2 regions of the Butyrivibrio fibrisolvens genome follow, and region 1 is predicted to be linked to the other one. Evidence: riboswitches for the same ligand, from Rfam matches in the RefSeq annotation. Region 1 holds a riboswitch; the other holds the start of a gene.
The links. A riboswitch is a leader RNA that binds a small molecule or an ion and turns the genes downstream of it on or off. The one in region 1 is predicted to bind thiamine pyrophosphate.

Region 1 (8,362 bases):
GTTTTTCATGTGAGTTTTCATACATACAGATAGTCATTTAATACAGGCTGCAATCCTTCGTCTGAGATATCCGTATACATATGATCAAGGCTTCTTGAGTCATTTATCTCGAACTGCTCATCTCCCTTGGCATCTCCAGATTCTTTTCCCGTATACTTACTTTCGTGATCGCCAATTCCTGTAGATACGCCTGCAGACACCTTGGTTGCAGCGATCTTGACTATACCATTTCTAAAGGTACTGCTCTCTCTTGATGAAACTGTGATACCTACATAAGGAAGGAATATCCTGTATGCACAGATTATCTGGCATAGCTGCTTTTCATGAACGTCCATGGGATTTATCTTATCATTATTGATGATGGGACGAAGTCTTGGACATGACAGAGACATCTCTGCATATGGATACTTTCGCTGTAGGTAGTACAGATGCAGCGCAGTTGCAAGAGCATCCTTACGAAAGTCAGAAAGCCCCAGTAGTGCTGAGAAGGCAACACCTCTCATGCCGCCTCTTAAAGCTCTCTCCTGAGCATTGAATCTATAAGGCCAGACTCTCTTATGTCCCATGAGATGAAGCGATTCATATACATCTGTATCGTAAGTCTCCTGGAATACCGTCACATAGTCAGCTCCGCACTCATGCAGATATTTGTACTCATCTGTATTTAATGGATATACTTCAAGCCCTACATTCTTAAAATACTTTCTGGCAAGCTTGCAGGCTTCTCCAATATAGTGAACATCGCTGACACTGCGGCTTTCGCCGGTAAGGAGCAGGATTTCTTCCATGCCGCTTTGTGCTATAACCTTCATCTCATGCTCGATCTGCTCAGTGTTAAGGCACATTCTGTGTATATGGTTGTAACAGTTGAAGCCGCAATATACACAGTAGTTCTCGCAATAATTGGCGATATATAATGGCGTGAAAATATATACAGTATTGCCAAAATGTTTGCCTGTTTCATTCCTTGCCTTTATAGCCATCTCTTCAAGGAATGGCTCTGCAGCAGGTGACAATAGCGCTTTGAAATCTTCAATAGTGCAGGTATCATGGTCAAGAGCATTTCTTACATCCCTTGCAGTATACTTGTTATAGTCATAAGAATTAAAGGCCTTTAGTACTAAGTCTTGTATATCAGAAGTAATTTTCTCCATACCATCCATATACTCCATATGGTTAGTACGCACAGAGGGATCTGTTTCAAGCCTGTGTTTTTTCTCAAGAGCCTCTTTACTAAGAGTTTTGTTGTCTATAAAGAAGTTGTTCATCATGCGCCTCTTTCTTCCTGGTTAAGGAAACCTGTCAGAGGATCAGAAGCACTGGCGCCTCTTTCAAGTACTCTTCCAAGGCCTGCAAGATATGCCATACGACCGGCTTCTATACCCAGTTTGAAAGCACTTGCCATTCTTGGAAGGTCTCTTGAAGTAGCAAGCGCTGTATTGGCCATAACTGCAGCGCAGCCAAGTTCCATAGCTTCACAGGCCTGGGACGGCGCACCTATTCCGGCATCAACGATTATAGGAAGATCTATCTCATCTACAAGGATCTTGATGAACTCTTTGGTCACAAGTCCCTTATTAGAGCCAATCGGAGCGGCAAGAGGCATAACAGCAGCTGCTCCGGCGCTTACCAGATCTCTTGCAACGTTTAGATCCGGATACATGTAAGGCAGAACTACAAAGCCCTCTTTAGCAAGTGTCTCAGTAGCCTTGATTGTTTCATAATTGTCCGGAAGCAGATATTTTGTATCCTTCATGATCTCTATTTTGACGAAATTGCCGCATCCAAGCTCTCTGGCTATTCTTGCTATGCGAATAGCTTCATCTGCATTCCTTGCTCCGCTTGTATTTGGAAGCAGTGTTACATTCTCAGGGATATAGTCAAGGATATTCTCATGTTCTTTGGTGTTGGCTCTCCTTACCGCAAGTGTTACGATCTGGGCGCCTGCATCCCTTACAGCTGCCTGGATCAGCTTCATGGAATACTTGCCGGAACCTAGTATGAATCGTGAATTAAATGTTACTCCGCCAAGGACAAAAGGGTCATTATTATTTATAGCATTATTAGTATTCATAGCCTTCTCCTGTTTTTGTCAGTTTTTTATATAGATTTGTGCATTAGTTATTGGCAGCAGCTTTTTTATGTATCAGAAGTTGTATTATCTTGTGAGCCTGATGAGCTGCGCAGACCATAACTCTTGATGGAAGAAGCGAGTCGGCTTCACCTACATCTGTATGGAAATCTCCACACAGATAGAAGTGCTCTGATATCTGTCTTGTTATGATATCATTGGCATCTCCTGTACCTGCCATGCCTGATGCAGCCACAAGATCAGTATCAGGGAACACTTCCAGAACTGTACCTACAAGCATGGCTTTCTGCTCAGCATTATCAAAGGCTTCACATATCACGTCAGCGTCAGTAAGCAGATCTTTGATCCTGTCCGGACTTATCTTCTCATCATGAAGTTCAACTCTTGTAAGAGGAGCTATCTCAGCAAGATTATCAGAAAGCGCCCATGCCTTCTTCATGTCAAGCTGACTTGTCTTATAGAACTGTCTGTGAAGATTTGTAATATTAACTGTATCAAAATCTGTTAGTATAAGCCTTCCAACACCTGCTCTTGACAGCATCATCGCTATGTTAGAGCCGAGTCCTCCGAGGCCGCATATAGCAACTGTAGACCCTGCAAGCGCATCAACAACTTCTTTACTCTCTTTTTCTTCCTGAGCTTTTCTTAGCTCATAACCAAATGCTATTTGTGATTCATTATTAACGATCATATTAACCTCATTCCATGTAAAAACTACGACTCAGCCACCACCAACAAAGCTGACAACTTCTACAACATCACCACTTTTTAAAATTGTCTTTTCATAAGCGGCCTTAGGGACTATCTGCCCATTTAACTCAGTAACTACTCGTGTAAGTGCATAACCTTTTTGACTTAACATAGTTAGTACATCAAGGCCGTCCAGCTGGCAGTTTTCACCATTTACAGTAACCATAATCTCTCCTCCTGTTTTTGTATAAAAGTGATTGGGAATAGTGCAACGATCTTTGCTCAAAAAGACTTAGACATATGGATGATCATCGTTAATTGATCCGATTTAATGGAAAAATAAAAGCTACCGAAATCAATCGGTAGCTTTTATGGTCTATTTATCGAGTAATCATAAGCAATACTAATTATAATAAATTGCTCTCCCATAGTTATAAGCCATAATACATGACTAAATGGGCATCCCTACGTTGGCATTATCCAAATCAGGTTCTCGGTCGAAGGTCTTACCTTCCTCTCAGCCTTTTACAAAAGCTCCCGTCTGTTCAATTGTCAGAATAACTATACTACTAGAATATAAATAATACAAGTAAAAATGTAAAAATAATGTGGATAAGCTATAGTAATATGAGCAGGCATTATATAGCAACATACTTAAGGATATCATCAAATATCGAGTCAACATATTGATCTATCTGCTTCTCTTCGCTGCTAACAACGATATCGTCTATGATAGTACCTGTTTCTGCATCGCTTAGTACATACAGAACTTCATTGGCTCTGCAATATGCTTTATAGATCTTTGCAATCTGATCCTCAACAACGGCTCTTTCTTCTTCACGAAGCTCACAGGCTGACTCCCAGTCTTTTAACTTGATCCTGTGTTCATTGCCATCAAAAGCATAAGAACAAGGATAGAGTCCTGTAAGTATCACAGCCTTGAACTCAAGACCGGCGATTGCATCTATAGGTGCTACTACAACGCCCTTATTATTACTGATTGTAACGCCCATACCATCTTCTTTTTCCTGTGTGATGGCATATGGGATATTATTTTCATCAAGCATCATTTTGACCCAGTGCTGGATGTAATATCTAAGACCTTTATTATCTTTATTGGGATATAGGATTGCTATGTCTGAATAATCCAGTTTGTAAGTTGCAGCAATCTCTTTTACAGCTTTTACAGTTTCTTTCACGATATTGTTTCTTTTTATACCGGTTACAACATTAAGTGCTACATCATCGTTTACTGCTTCTTTGAAAAGTTCTATATAATCTTCTTTATTAAACTCAAGTGGCCATATTTTTACTGACATGATTATCCCCCTTGTAATTGCGAATTTATTTTGATCATCTGTTTATATTTTTCCAGGAAAAAGAACTAATACCTATCAGCTCTATAGGATCATGAAGGGCACTTGATCGTCATATTTACATGACTTTTGCCCTGTCACTTACAAAGTATATACGTAAAGCACCTATTGTAAACCGATTTTGGACAGAACGTCATTTTGGCCCGACGAAAAGCATTTTTGTTATGTAGTCAAACTTCTCACTTGGCCGGTGCCATGTCCGAAAAATTCCTCCAAGGCAGGCGAAAAATTTGAGTTATAAATATAAAGAAGCGGCTTACGGATTATGTCGAAAGCCACTTCTTCATAGATTTAATAATTTTTAGTTTTATATCTGAGCTTAAGTCTTATTGCAGTGCATACAGCGTATTTTCCTCAAAATTAAGGAACACTTCGTCTCCGACATTGTATATCTTCTTGTTGCGAGGGTTGTACTCCTGAATCTTGATAAGAGATCCGCCTATCTCAACATGATAATCCTGATAAGCTCCCATGAAGCAGGAATACCTGACAATACCTTTGATAACGCCATTATCTCCAAGTACTGCGCCTTCAGGTCTTAGAACGACATCGCAGTTTGAGCCGGGCGCTATATCAGATGTAGCACATGCAACTTCTGCCCCGTCTATAACTACCACGTCCTTACTTTTTACAGTGCCATTCAGGAAATTGGCTTCACCAATAAAGTCAGCAACAAATCTGCTGTTTGGATAATAATATGCCTCCTTTGGCGTTGATACCTGCTCTACGATTCCGCTATTCATGATGATGACCTTATCTGAGATGGCCATGGCTTCTGACTGGTCATGTGTTACATATATGGCTGTGATCCCGGATTTTTGCTGTATCCTTCTGATCTCTGTTCTCATGGATACTCTGAGCTTGGCATCAAGATTTGATAAGGGCTCATCGAATAGCAATACTCCAGGTTCTATTACAAGAGCTCTTGCAAGAGCGACTCTTTGCTGCTGACCTCCGGATAGCTGGTTGGTCATCCTGTTCTCCATACCTTCAAGACCTACAAGTTTTAGAATATCAGTTACTTTCTCTTTGATTACAGCTTTATCGAGTTTGCGAAGCTTAAGTCCATAAGCTACATTATCAAAGATATTGTAGTGAGGAAGAAGCGCATAGCTTTGGAATACCATCGCAGTATCTCTCTTATTGGGAGTAAGTGCATTGATAGGCTCATCTCCAAGATATATCTCACCCTCATCAGGACTTTCAAAACCTGCGATCATACGAAGAGTCGTAGTCTTACCACATCCGGATGGACCAAGGAGTGTTACGAAGCTTCCGGGCTCGATCGTAAGATCCGCATCTTTGACAGCATAGAAGTTCTTACCGGTCTTTGGATCTTTGTATATTTTTGATATATGTTCTAAACGAACACCTTTCTTTTCTTTTGCCATGTTATTTCCCCCTTGAGTCGTTGATTTTCCAGTTAAGTGAATTAGTGATCCCTTGTCTCCGTTCCCAGGAATCATTCTTGCAAAATTTTGGTCCCTTGTTTACGTCCCGAGGGACTATTTTGGAGTTATTCAAGGTTTACATTTCTGCTGGTACCGAATCGCTTAATCACAAGGTTCATGATAAGAACAGAACTGTATGTGATGAATATCAGGATTGAAGCAAATGCACAGGCGATTCCATAGGAACCCTTTTCTGCGAATTCATTGATCTGAACTGTGATAAGCAGATACGAAGGCGTAACCAGAAGGATGATCGCACTAATTGCTGTTATACTCCTTACAAAAGATGTAACGAATCCGCTCAGGAAGCTGTCCTTAATAAGAGGAAGTGTCACAGTCATAAAAACTTTGAAGCTGTCTGCACCCATATCATAAGCAGACTCTTCTATACTTTTGTCTATCTGGCGAAGGGCTGATATTCCGCTTCTGGTGCCTGTCGGAAGGCTTCGAACTATAAAAACGATCACAAGTATAGCGCCTGTCCCATACAGTCCCTGCAGTATACCACTTCCGAAAAGTCCTCCTGAAAAGCCTCTTATGTAACCTATACCAAGAACAGTGCCGGGTACTGCCATAGCAAGCATGGATACAGCTTCTATAAAGCCCTTGGCTATAAATTTCCTCTTAACAACAAGATAAGATATTATCATGGACAAAAGAGCTGTGATCGGCGCCGATATAAGAGATAAGATGAAGCTGTCCTTAAAAGCTTTAAAGCCTTTATACTTACTAAATACCTGTCCAAACCACTTAAAAGTCAGATGAAAATCATATCCCCAAGTACGGAACATAGCCCCAAAAGGAACACATATATACATAAGGATTACAAAAATAGCAAGAGCGCTGCACAAGATAGAAAGCGGCACAGTCACGCTCCTTTCTGTTATGAGCATCCTCTGCCTTGATGCCTTACCAGAAAGCGTAGCTGTGCTCTTAGCTTCAAGATAATATTTCTGAACCACAAACATGAGAAGCGTTATAGTAAGTAGTACTACCGCCATAGCTGCGGCGCCCTCTTTGTCATAAGCCCCGGTTATCTGCAGATAGATAGTTGTTGCAAGAGTATCATAAGAGCCTCCGATGATCATAGGATTTGCAAAGTCAGCTATAGACTCTATGAAAGTAACAAGAAAGGCATTTCCAAGCCCCGGAAGTACCAGAGGCAGTGTTACAGTCATGAATACCTTAAATCTTGAAGCGCCCATATCTCTTGCAGCTTCTTCAAGAGACGGATCTATATTTTTCAAAAGACCCTTGAGCATCATATAACACACCGGGAAAAAAGTCAGAGTCTGAACTATAACAATCCCCCAGAAGCCATAGACGCTGTTGTCATATATTTTCAAAAGAAATCTTGTGATAATACCCGCTTTGCCAAAGAGCATGATCATAGAAAGTGATAAGACAAAAGGCGGTGATACTACTGGAAGAAGCGATACAAGCCTGAACAAAACTTCCATGAATCTTGTACGAAGTTTGACATATACTTCGACATAGGCAAACAAAAGTCCGATAAGAGCTGATGCTATTCCAACCAGAAATCCCACCTTTAATGTATTGGTTATAGCTCTTCTGAAATTCGCAAGAGCCATTATTCTTTTAAATATCTCAAGGGTAAATCCTTCTTCAGAGATAAAGCTGTCAACCAGAAGGATTGCAAGCGGATATAGAATGAACACAGTAAGAAATACTATAAGTAGAATAATGGTCATAACCATTATAGGATCGCCCAACAGCTTTTTTCTATCAAGGCTGGCACTTTGACTTTTTGCCATCTCAAGTCCTCCTTGCCCCATTAGCAAATGAATGATAGGTCTATTGTGTTAAAAACAGCAATTCAAGCATGGCACTTTGCATAATGTCATTATTTAAAAAGGCGGATGCTGTTATGAAACATCCGCCATATACTTTTACAATACTAAAAATAGATTTGGTTAGATATAAAAAGATTCTTTTATCAATTGCATTTACATATCTATCATTCCGTCTGGAAACGATCATCTGCTGCGCTGCCTAGAGCTGCCATAACTTCTTCTACATAAGTTGTAGTATTCTCTTTGGCATCTGCAAAGTCATAATCCATGACATTCTCAGGATCAAGACCGAACTCTGCAGCAACTGCAGGCTGGTCAACATTATCAAGTACCAGGAACTGATAAGAACCGTTCTGAGCTGCAAGTTCTACGCATTCAGGGCTAAGAGCATATTCGATCCACAGCTTGGCTGCATTTGGATGAGCGCATCCCTTGAAAATAGCTGTAGCACCAACTTCAAATGATGTGCCGGATGAAGGGATAACAAGTCCGATATTGCCATAGCCGTTATCAACGATCTGAGTGATACCATCATGTAAGAATCCAATACCTATAACGCATTCACCTGTACCAACATTCTTGGATGGTCCGGAACCTGATTTGGTATAAACTTCGATATTCTTATCAAGATCAACAAGATACTGAATACCTTCGTCATGACCGTATTTCTGGATCATTGTGTTAACTACAAGCTTGGCTGTACCGGCAGTATTATAGTTAGAAAGCCAGATAAGACCCTGATATTTCTCATCAAGAAGATCCTGCCAGTCAGTAGGAGCATCAAGGCCCATACGTTCCAGCTCATCATTATTGACCATAAATCCAAGGATTCCTTTGTAGATGCCATACCAGTATCCGTCTGCATCGCGGTAGGTATCGCTTATAAGATGGCTTGCATTTGTAGCTTCATAAGCTTCTAGAAGGCCTTCTCCTGCAGCA
Region 2 (8,362 bases), 1.2 Mb from region 1:
TAGGTGATGTCAAGCAGAGTATCTACAAGTTCCGTCTTGCAAGACCTGAGATCTTTATGGATAAGCTCAGGACTTACGATAAGTCAGATACAGCGTCTCTTAGGCGTATAGATCTTCACAGGAATTTTAGAAGTAGGCGTAGGGTCCTTGATTTTGTCAATTATATATTCAGAAGGATAATGGGGGCTGACCTTGGCAAGGTTTCTTATGACGAGGATGCTATGCTCATAACAGGTGCTTCGTATCCTGATGATCCTAGCGAGGAAGATTTTTTTGCTCCGGAGATAATACTGCTTCAGGATGATGATGCTAGTACTGGCTCTGATAGCGAGTCAGGTGAAGATAGCGCACCGGAAGATGAGGATGGGCCTGATATATGGGGACTTGAAGATGAACCTATAAGGCCCGGACAGAAGCTTAACCCAAGACAAAAGGAAGCTATGGTAATAGCCGGAAGGATCAAAGAACTGATCAAAGACGGCTATGTATCTGATGGAAACGGCGGCTTTAGAAGTATTCATTATAGCGATATAGTGATCCTATTAAGAGCAACCCTTGGATGGGATGATACTTTTAGAAAGATTTTAGAGTCAGAAGGTATACCTGCATATATTGAGTCAAGAACAGGATATTTTGCAGCGATAGAAGTTGCGACACTGCTGAACTACCTGCGCATTATTGACAATCCTCTTCAGGATATACCTCTTGCATCTGTGATGCATTCTGCGATCGGAAGATTCACTGATGAAGATCTTGCCCGTATCAAAGCCTTTGTATGCGGCGACCTTAGAAAAAAGGAAGAAGAGATCCCTGATAAGTTCTATGAGCATCTTGTGTATATAGAGAAGTTTTCAGGACTTATATGTGATACAGGGCTTAGCGAAGATGACGGATGTGAAGATGATACTGAAAAAAGACAGGACACAGGATCAGAAAATACAGTACCGGATGAGATTAAAGAACTGGCGATAAGAGTTCATGCATTTCTTGATGCTCTAAGAGACCTAAGGCGCAGGGCTGTATATATGCCTGTTCATGAACTTCTTGAATTTATAATAGATTCTACCGGGTATCTTAACTATGTTACAGCTATGCCGGGAGGTATCAGAAGGCGTGCCAATATCGAGATGCTGCTTACAAGAGCAACCTCTTTTGAAAATACCAGCTTCAAGGGCCTTTTTAACTTCATACGTTATATAGAGGAACTCGAGAAGTATGAGGTGGATTTTGGCGAAGCCAATGTCATAGATGAAAATGCCGATGTAGTGCGCATCATGAGTATTCATAAGAGTAAAGGTCTGGAATTCCCTGTAGTATTCGTATCAGGTACTTCCAAAGGCTTTAATAAACAGGATACCAATGCGCCTGTACTTCTTGAAGAGGACGTAGGTATAGGCCTTAATGCAGTAGATCTGGATCTAAGAGTCAAGTCCGTAACTCCAAGGCGTATCATGATAGCTGACAGGATGAAAAAAGACAGCCTTGGCGAAGAGTTAAGAGTTTTGTATGTAGCACTTACAAGAGCCAAGGAGAAGCTTATAATAACAGGCCAGATAGGTAAAATGGATACGTTCATACAAAATGAGCAGTATCTGGCTTTTAGTAAAGGACCTAAAGATCAGGAACAGCTCCTTCCCTATTCTGCAAGGAATAAAGCCGGAGATTATCTGACCCTTATCCTTCGCTCTATGATAGGACATCCTGCGATGAAGGAAGTCGCAGATGCTCTTGGCGTAGACGTAAGCCTTATAGGATATGACAAGATAGCTGTTACGGACTCAGAGAACTGCAATACCGCAATTGAGGCAGCAGGCATAACTCCTCCTGCCAAGATAAAACTTGTGTATTCCGGTGATCTAAACTCTATGGTGCTCAAAGACCAGGTTGATAGTGTGATACGTAGGGAGAAACTTGAAGGCGGCATAACACCTCTTGATATAGATCAGGATCTTGGCAAGGCACTTGCAGATAACTTTGCTTTTGAATATGGTCACAAGGAATATGCTTCGCTATATACCAAGACAACAGTATCTGAACTAAAAAGAGCTGCTTATACCGAAGCTCTAGAGCCTGATACCAGGATCATAAGATCAGATGAAGAAGAATATGTCCCAAGATTCATCAAAGGTTTCGATGACGAAGATAAGCTGTCGGGAGCAGGAAGAGGAACAGCTTACCATAGAGTTATGGAACTTCTGGATGATGAGATACTGGCCAAAGATGACATTACTGCAGCGGACATTCTTGATTTTCTAAAACGTAAAGAGTCAGAAGGAAGAATGGACGAGCCGTCAGTAAAGAGCATCTATGCCAAAGATATCGTGGCATTCCTTGATACAGAACTTGGAAAGAGATTCAGGCAGGCTTCTATCAGGGGAGACCTATACAGAGAGCGTCAGTTCATGATGGGAATCCCGGCAACAGAAGTATCTAAAGATCTTCCTGATGGCGAGATCATGCTGATACAGGGTGTTATCGATGCATGGTTTGTAGAAGGAGATGAGATAGTGCTTGTAGATTACAAGACTGATCGTGTAAAGGAGGCATCTGAACTTCTATCAAGGTACAAGGTCCAGATAGATTACTACACAAGAGCTCTTGAAAGGATGACCCATAAGAAGGTCAGGGAGCGGTACCTGTACTCCTTTGCACTTAGCGAAAGCGTAGTCATATGATTGATGTATAAAAACTTCTCACCAGCCAAGGAAGCGTCCCTTCGGATTTGCTGGTGCTGCCATGGCTGGTGAGAAGCTTTTTTATGACAAAATTCAGATCTATAGAAAGAGGCTGCTACCTTAAATTGAAAATACATTTAAGGAAGCAGCCTCTGATTTTGGCAATGTGATATTATGAAGCCAGCTTATTTACAGCGATTCTCTTGGAATCAGCTTCGTTGGCAGCAACTCTGATCTGATTAAGTCCCTTTCTGACAGCAGGGATGAGGAGCACTACGATAGTGATAGCTGCTTCTGTGATGATATACAGTCCGTTATATCCAAATGAATATACCCATACATTCTGACCTTCAGGAGCATACATTCCGAAGAAGATAACACCTGACAGAACTGCAAATACCATACGGCCTACTATACCTATTAAATATCCGGAATACAATCCGTATTTTCTGGTGCTTGTAAGACCTGAAAGTCCCAGCGCTGTGAATGAGAATATATAGTCGAACAGCATCTGAGGGAAGCTTATGATATAAGGGTCTACGATCATCTGCAGAAGACCGTATGCAAGTCCTGCCATAAGTCCGCTTCTAAGACCATACAGATATCCAACAAAGCATACAAAAAACATGGATAGAAGGGTTATAGATCCACCCTGTGGCATTTTGAAAATCTTGACATTAGAAAGTACAAATGCAAGTGCTATGCACATGCCTGATACTACAAGCTGGCGTGTGCTGAATTTGTGCTGGTCTTTGGTGTTCTTAAAAAAACATGCGGCTACAACTGCAGCGATCAGCACGATAATAAGGGCTGCGTAGCCTGCGGTAGTGAATGAATAAGTGGTTTCGCCATCACTTGTGACAGCATTGAAGAATAATGACATTGAATATCCCTCCTTGCAGCATTAGCTGAAAAAATGTAATAAAATATTAGTTTTTTGAATATGCCCAAGGAAACGATCCGTTAGAATTAGTGCGTCACACTTACAGAAAGTTGATAATGAAATGCTTCCTTACGCCGGTATTACCCGGTTCAAGTAATAAGGGTCAAGCCATGTTATCAGTATAACAAAAGGCTCTTCTCAGCAAAGCTCCCCTAGCAGGTATTCAATTCTTAACCTTATTAAATCTAACACAGTAAGAGGATTTATTCAAGATATCCTTTGAACATAACCTTCCCTCAAACGTCATATTGATAAGAAACGAAATAATGCACAAAAAGTTCCGTAACTATTTATGCATTTTGAATATAATGGCTATTGCGTGAATGTGTCATTATATCGTACATTTAATAATGCGCACGTATGATAATCCATATATCCAAAGGGAGACGAAAACATGCTGAAGTACGTACTATTTGATCTTGATGGCACATTAACAGATTCCGGTCTTGGCATTACCAAGGCTGCGCAGTATGCGCTTAAAGACCAGGGAATAGATGAACCCGATCTTTCTAAACTTGGGTTCTTCGTAGGACCTCCGCTCAATGTAACATTTATGGAGCGATATGGTATGGACGAGCAGCATATGCTTAATGCCGTAGCCAAGTTTCGAGAATATTATAATCCTATCGGGGTATTTGAAAATAAACCTTATGAAGGTGTTGAAGAAATGCTCAAAGCTTGTCACGAGGCAGGTCTTAAGATAGCTATCGCATCCAGTAAGCCTGAAGTTATGGTCTATAAGGTGCTCAATCACTTTAAGCTTACATCATATTTTGATGTTATCGTAGGAAGTGAGCTTGACGGTCGCCGTACTGACAAGAACGAAGTAGTAGAAGAGGCTCTTAGAAAGCTTATGGCCAATGCTGATGAGACAGCAATGGTTGGTGACAGATGCTATGACATGGTTGGAGCAGTCAATCATGACCTTATGGCTCTTGGCGTAACCTATGGCTACGGAACATATCTTGAATTAAAAAATGCCGGAGCAGACAAGACTTTTGATACTGTAGAAGATCTTAAGAATTACCTGCTGGCGGCATGTGGTGCACTTAAGAAGTGCTGCTGATATATTCAGCGTATTTGTTTATATCCTGTTTTTTGAGCTTAGCTCTTATTTTGGTTCCTTCCGGAAGATATTCAGTAGTAAGGACTTCACTTCCATCGAGGATAGCAGCAACAACTGCTCCTTGAGAATATGGAATTATAAGTTCGCATTCCTGACTCCCTTCCAGAAGGACTTTGTCTATAAGGGACAGTAGTTCTTCTGTTCCGATATCCTTTTTTGCAGCCATATATATTCTGTGATCACGAACATATGGAAGCTGAACCATTGTAGATCCCTGTTCATCAGCTATATCTGATTTGTTGAAGACATATATTTTAGGTATATCCCCGGCGCCAATCTCAGACAGTGTCTTATCAGTGACTTCCATATGCCTGTTATAGTCAGGATCAGAGAAGTCTATAACTTCCAGTAGAATATCAGCATATTTGATCTCTTCAAGAGTTGATCTGAAAGCTTTGACAAGTGTTGTTGGAAGATCGTCTATGAATCCTACTGTATCTGATAGAAGAAATGACCTGTGACCTGCAGGAGATATCTTTCTTACAGTAGTATCAAGGGTAGCAAAGAGCATATCCTGTTCCAGAACCTTCTTGTCATCAGTATTACCATCCGCATAGTCTGTAAGGAGATGATTCATGATGGTTGATTTGCCGGCATTGGTATATCCTACAAGTGCTACCTTGGGAACAGAAGATGATAGTCGTCTGTTTCGCTGAGTAGATCGTTCCTTACTTACTGCTTCAAGTTCTCTTCTAAGTTCTGCAAGGCGGTGTTCGATACGACGCTTGTCAAGCTCTAGTTGTTTCTCGCCGGCACCTTTGCTTGACTTAGAACCGGAAGCTCCTCCTTGCCTTGTAAGACCTTTCCTCATATGGGAAAGTCTTGGCAGGAGATACTGAAGTCTTGCAACCTCTACCTGGAGTCTGGCTTCTCTTGTTCTTGCTCTATCTGCAAATATTAAAAGGATAAGAGCTGTCCTGTCGATAATTTCTCTGTCGAGGATCTTCTCAAGATTTCGTATCTGCATAGGTGACAGTGTCTGATTGAAGATAACAGCATCAGCATCGTCATATTCGATCCTTGCTTTTATCTCGTCAACCTTGCCGCTTCCAACAAAAGTGGCCTGCACAGGTGACTCAGCATTCTGAGTCACAACAGCGCAGACCTTCATTCCTGCCGCTTCAGATAGACCTCTGAGTTCCTGCATGGAACTTGCAAAGACGTCTTCATCGCGATCTGTATTAAGTCCGACCAGTATTACGACCGGTTTCTTTTCTTCTTTTATGATATCTATCATTATAAGAGCTGAATTCCGTTCTCTGCGCAGGCTTTCTCGGTCTCAAGTGGCCATAGAGAGCTCTGAACTTCACCTATATGTGCCTTGCGCAGGAAGAACATACATATACGTGACTGTCCGATACCACCACCGATAGTATAAGGAAGTTCCTTATCAAGGATTGCTTTCTGGAAAGGAAGCTTAGCACGATCTGTGCAGCCTGCCTTCTCAAGCTGAGATTTAAGTGAGTTCTCATCTACACGGATACCCATGGATGAAAGCTCAAGTGCGATATCAAGTACAGGATAGTATACAAGGATATCTGCATTAAGTTCCCAGTCATCATAGTCAGGAGCACGTCCATCGTGAGGCTCGCCTGATGCAAGTTTATCGCCGATCTTCATGATGCATACAGCACCTTTGGCCTTGGTGATGTAGTATTCACGTTCCTTGGGAGTGTATTCAGGGAACATATCTTCAAGTTCCTGAGTTGTTATAAAGAAGATATCATGAGGCAGGATCTCTTCGATATAGTCGTACTGGATAGAAAGGAACTTTTCAGTCTTTCTAAGGATCTTGTAAACCTGGCGTACTGTCTCCTTGAGATAGTCAAGATTACGGTCTTCCTTGCGGATAACCTTCTCCCAGTCCCACTGATCTACGAATATAGAATGAATGTTGTCAGTCTCTTCATCGCGGCGGATAGCATTCATATCTGTATAGAGACCTTCTTCTATATTAAAGCCGTATTTCTTAAGAGCGAATCTCTTCCACTTGGCAAGTGACTGAACTATCTCACCTGTATGATCCTTATCATTGAGGATATCGAATGCTACAGGACGTTCAACACCATTGAGGTTATCATTAAGGCCTGATGTAGGATCTACAAACAGAGGAGCTGATACACGCTGAAGATTAAGGCGTGCTGAGAGCATGCTCTGGAAAAAGTCTTTGACTGTTTTGATAGCAACCTGTGTATCATGGAGACTAAGCTCGGAATGATACTCTTTTGGAAGTTTAAGTTTCTCCATAATGGTATATACCTTTCGAATTTTGTATAAAAAAACTACTTTCTTATTAAAACTCTTTTTTTTTATTCATTTCAAGAGAAGTTTGAATAAATGTGAGCTGATTTTTATACAAGAATAGAAGTGATAAAACTGGTGCGCAAAAATGCGCGGATGAGTAAGTAATCATTTTATGAAACGAATCAGAAAAAGTCACGAAAATATATATCAAATACACGTAAAAATGATAATAATACATACAAATATGATAATTATTGAGCATTATTAAGCGCCTTTGAGTATATTTGATGGTAAAGTTTGTGCAATATTTAGCCCTGTAAAGCCTTTACAATCATCATGTATGATTTATAATAAATTGAAATTGAACGAGGAAATGTATAAGTTCGATTCGGTTTTTGGTATGAACTTCATCTTGTAAGAGATTGATGCTATTAGTATCATGATGGAGTCATGGGTTATTGATATACGGTTTCGGCAATGCCGTATATAAGAAAGGATGTTTTGATAATGGTAAAAGAGAGAATACAGCACGTTATAAAGTTATCACCTTCACAGGTCAAGGATTTTGTAAGAGCTGCAGAGAAGTGCGATTTTGATATTGATATTTCTTACGGTCATGTTGTAGTAGATGCCAAATCTATCCTTGGTATCCTCGGACTTGATCTTACTAGAAAGCTTACAGTAAGCTTCTTTGGACAGAATGAAGATTTCGAATCATATCTTGCAGGTGTTGCAGTATAATTTCTTATATTAAGTTAATTAGATCTTTTATGATTATAAAGCTCTTCGTGGTATAATCCATGAGGGGCTTTTTTCTATGCCTTTTTACATAAAAATAATCATAGATCAACATGAGGTTTATTAATGCAGATCAGAATCTCTGTCAGAGGCCTTGTCGAGTTCATATTACGACAGGGTGATATAGACAATCGAATACATACATCAGCTGAAAATGCCATGCTTGAAGGCGGCAGGATCCATCGTAAGATTCAGAAACAGCAGGGATCCAGTTACCATGCTGAGTATCCTCTTTCTTATAATATACATTCGTCCAAGTATGACCTTATCATCGAAGGACGTGCAGACGGAATCATAGAAGAAGATCCTGTTATCATAGATGAGATAAAAGGAACATACAAAAATCTTGATCACATGGATGAACCTGTGCCTGTACACCTATCGCAGGCTAAGGTTTATGCGGCCATATATCTGATTCAGAATTCGCTGGAACAGATTGGGGTCAGGATGACCTATTGCAGTCTTGAGACAGAAGAGATCAAAAAATTTGACTATACCTATTCTGCTTCACAGATCGTGAGCTGGTTTGAAGACGTTGTCAGTAAGTATAGAGTATTTGCTGATTTCAAAGCAGAA

Region 2: linked by a shared signal. The riboswitch ahead of thiT (energy-coupled thiamine transporter ThiT) and the one ahead of thiS (sulfur carrier protein ThiS) in region 1 are both predicted to bind thiamine pyrophosphate.

What each region holds. Positions count from the first base shown of each region.
Region 1 is NZ_CP065800.1:2,786,168-2,794,529, reverse strand. It holds gene I7804_RS11555 (thiamine phosphate synthase) at 1-9, opposite strand, end outside; gene thiH (2-iminoacetate synthase ThiH) at 18-1,271, opposite strand; gene I7804_RS11545 (thiazole synthase) at 1,268-2,074, opposite strand; gene thiF (thiamine biosynthesis protein ThiF) at 2,118-2,783, opposite strand; gene thiS (sulfur carrier protein ThiS) at 2,814-3,008, opposite strand; TPP riboswitch at 3,228-3,334, opposite strand; gene I7804_RS11530 (hypothetical protein) at 3,421-4,101, opposite strand; gene I7804_RS11525 (ABC transporter ATP-binding protein) at 4,485-5,549, opposite strand; gene I7804_RS11520 (ABC transporter permease) at 5,675-7,384, opposite strand; gene I7804_RS11515 (ABC transporter substrate-binding protein) at 7,588-8,362, opposite strand, start outside.
Region 2 is NZ_CP065800.1:3,936,213-3,944,574, reverse strand. It holds gene addA (helicase-exonuclease AddAB subunit AddA) at 1-2,675, shown strand, start outside; gene thiT (energy-coupled thiamine transporter ThiT) at 2,848-3,558, opposite strand; TPP riboswitch at 3,668-3,782, opposite strand; gene I7804_RS16535 (HAD hydrolase-like protein) at 4,013-4,684, shown strand; gene hflX (GTPase HflX) at 4,668-5,981, opposite strand; gene asnA (aspartate--ammonia ligase) at 5,981-6,991, opposite strand; gene I7804_RS16520 (HPr family phosphocarrier protein) at 7,496-7,729, shown strand; gene I7804_RS16515 (ATP-dependent DNA helicase) at 7,853-8,362, shown strand, end outside.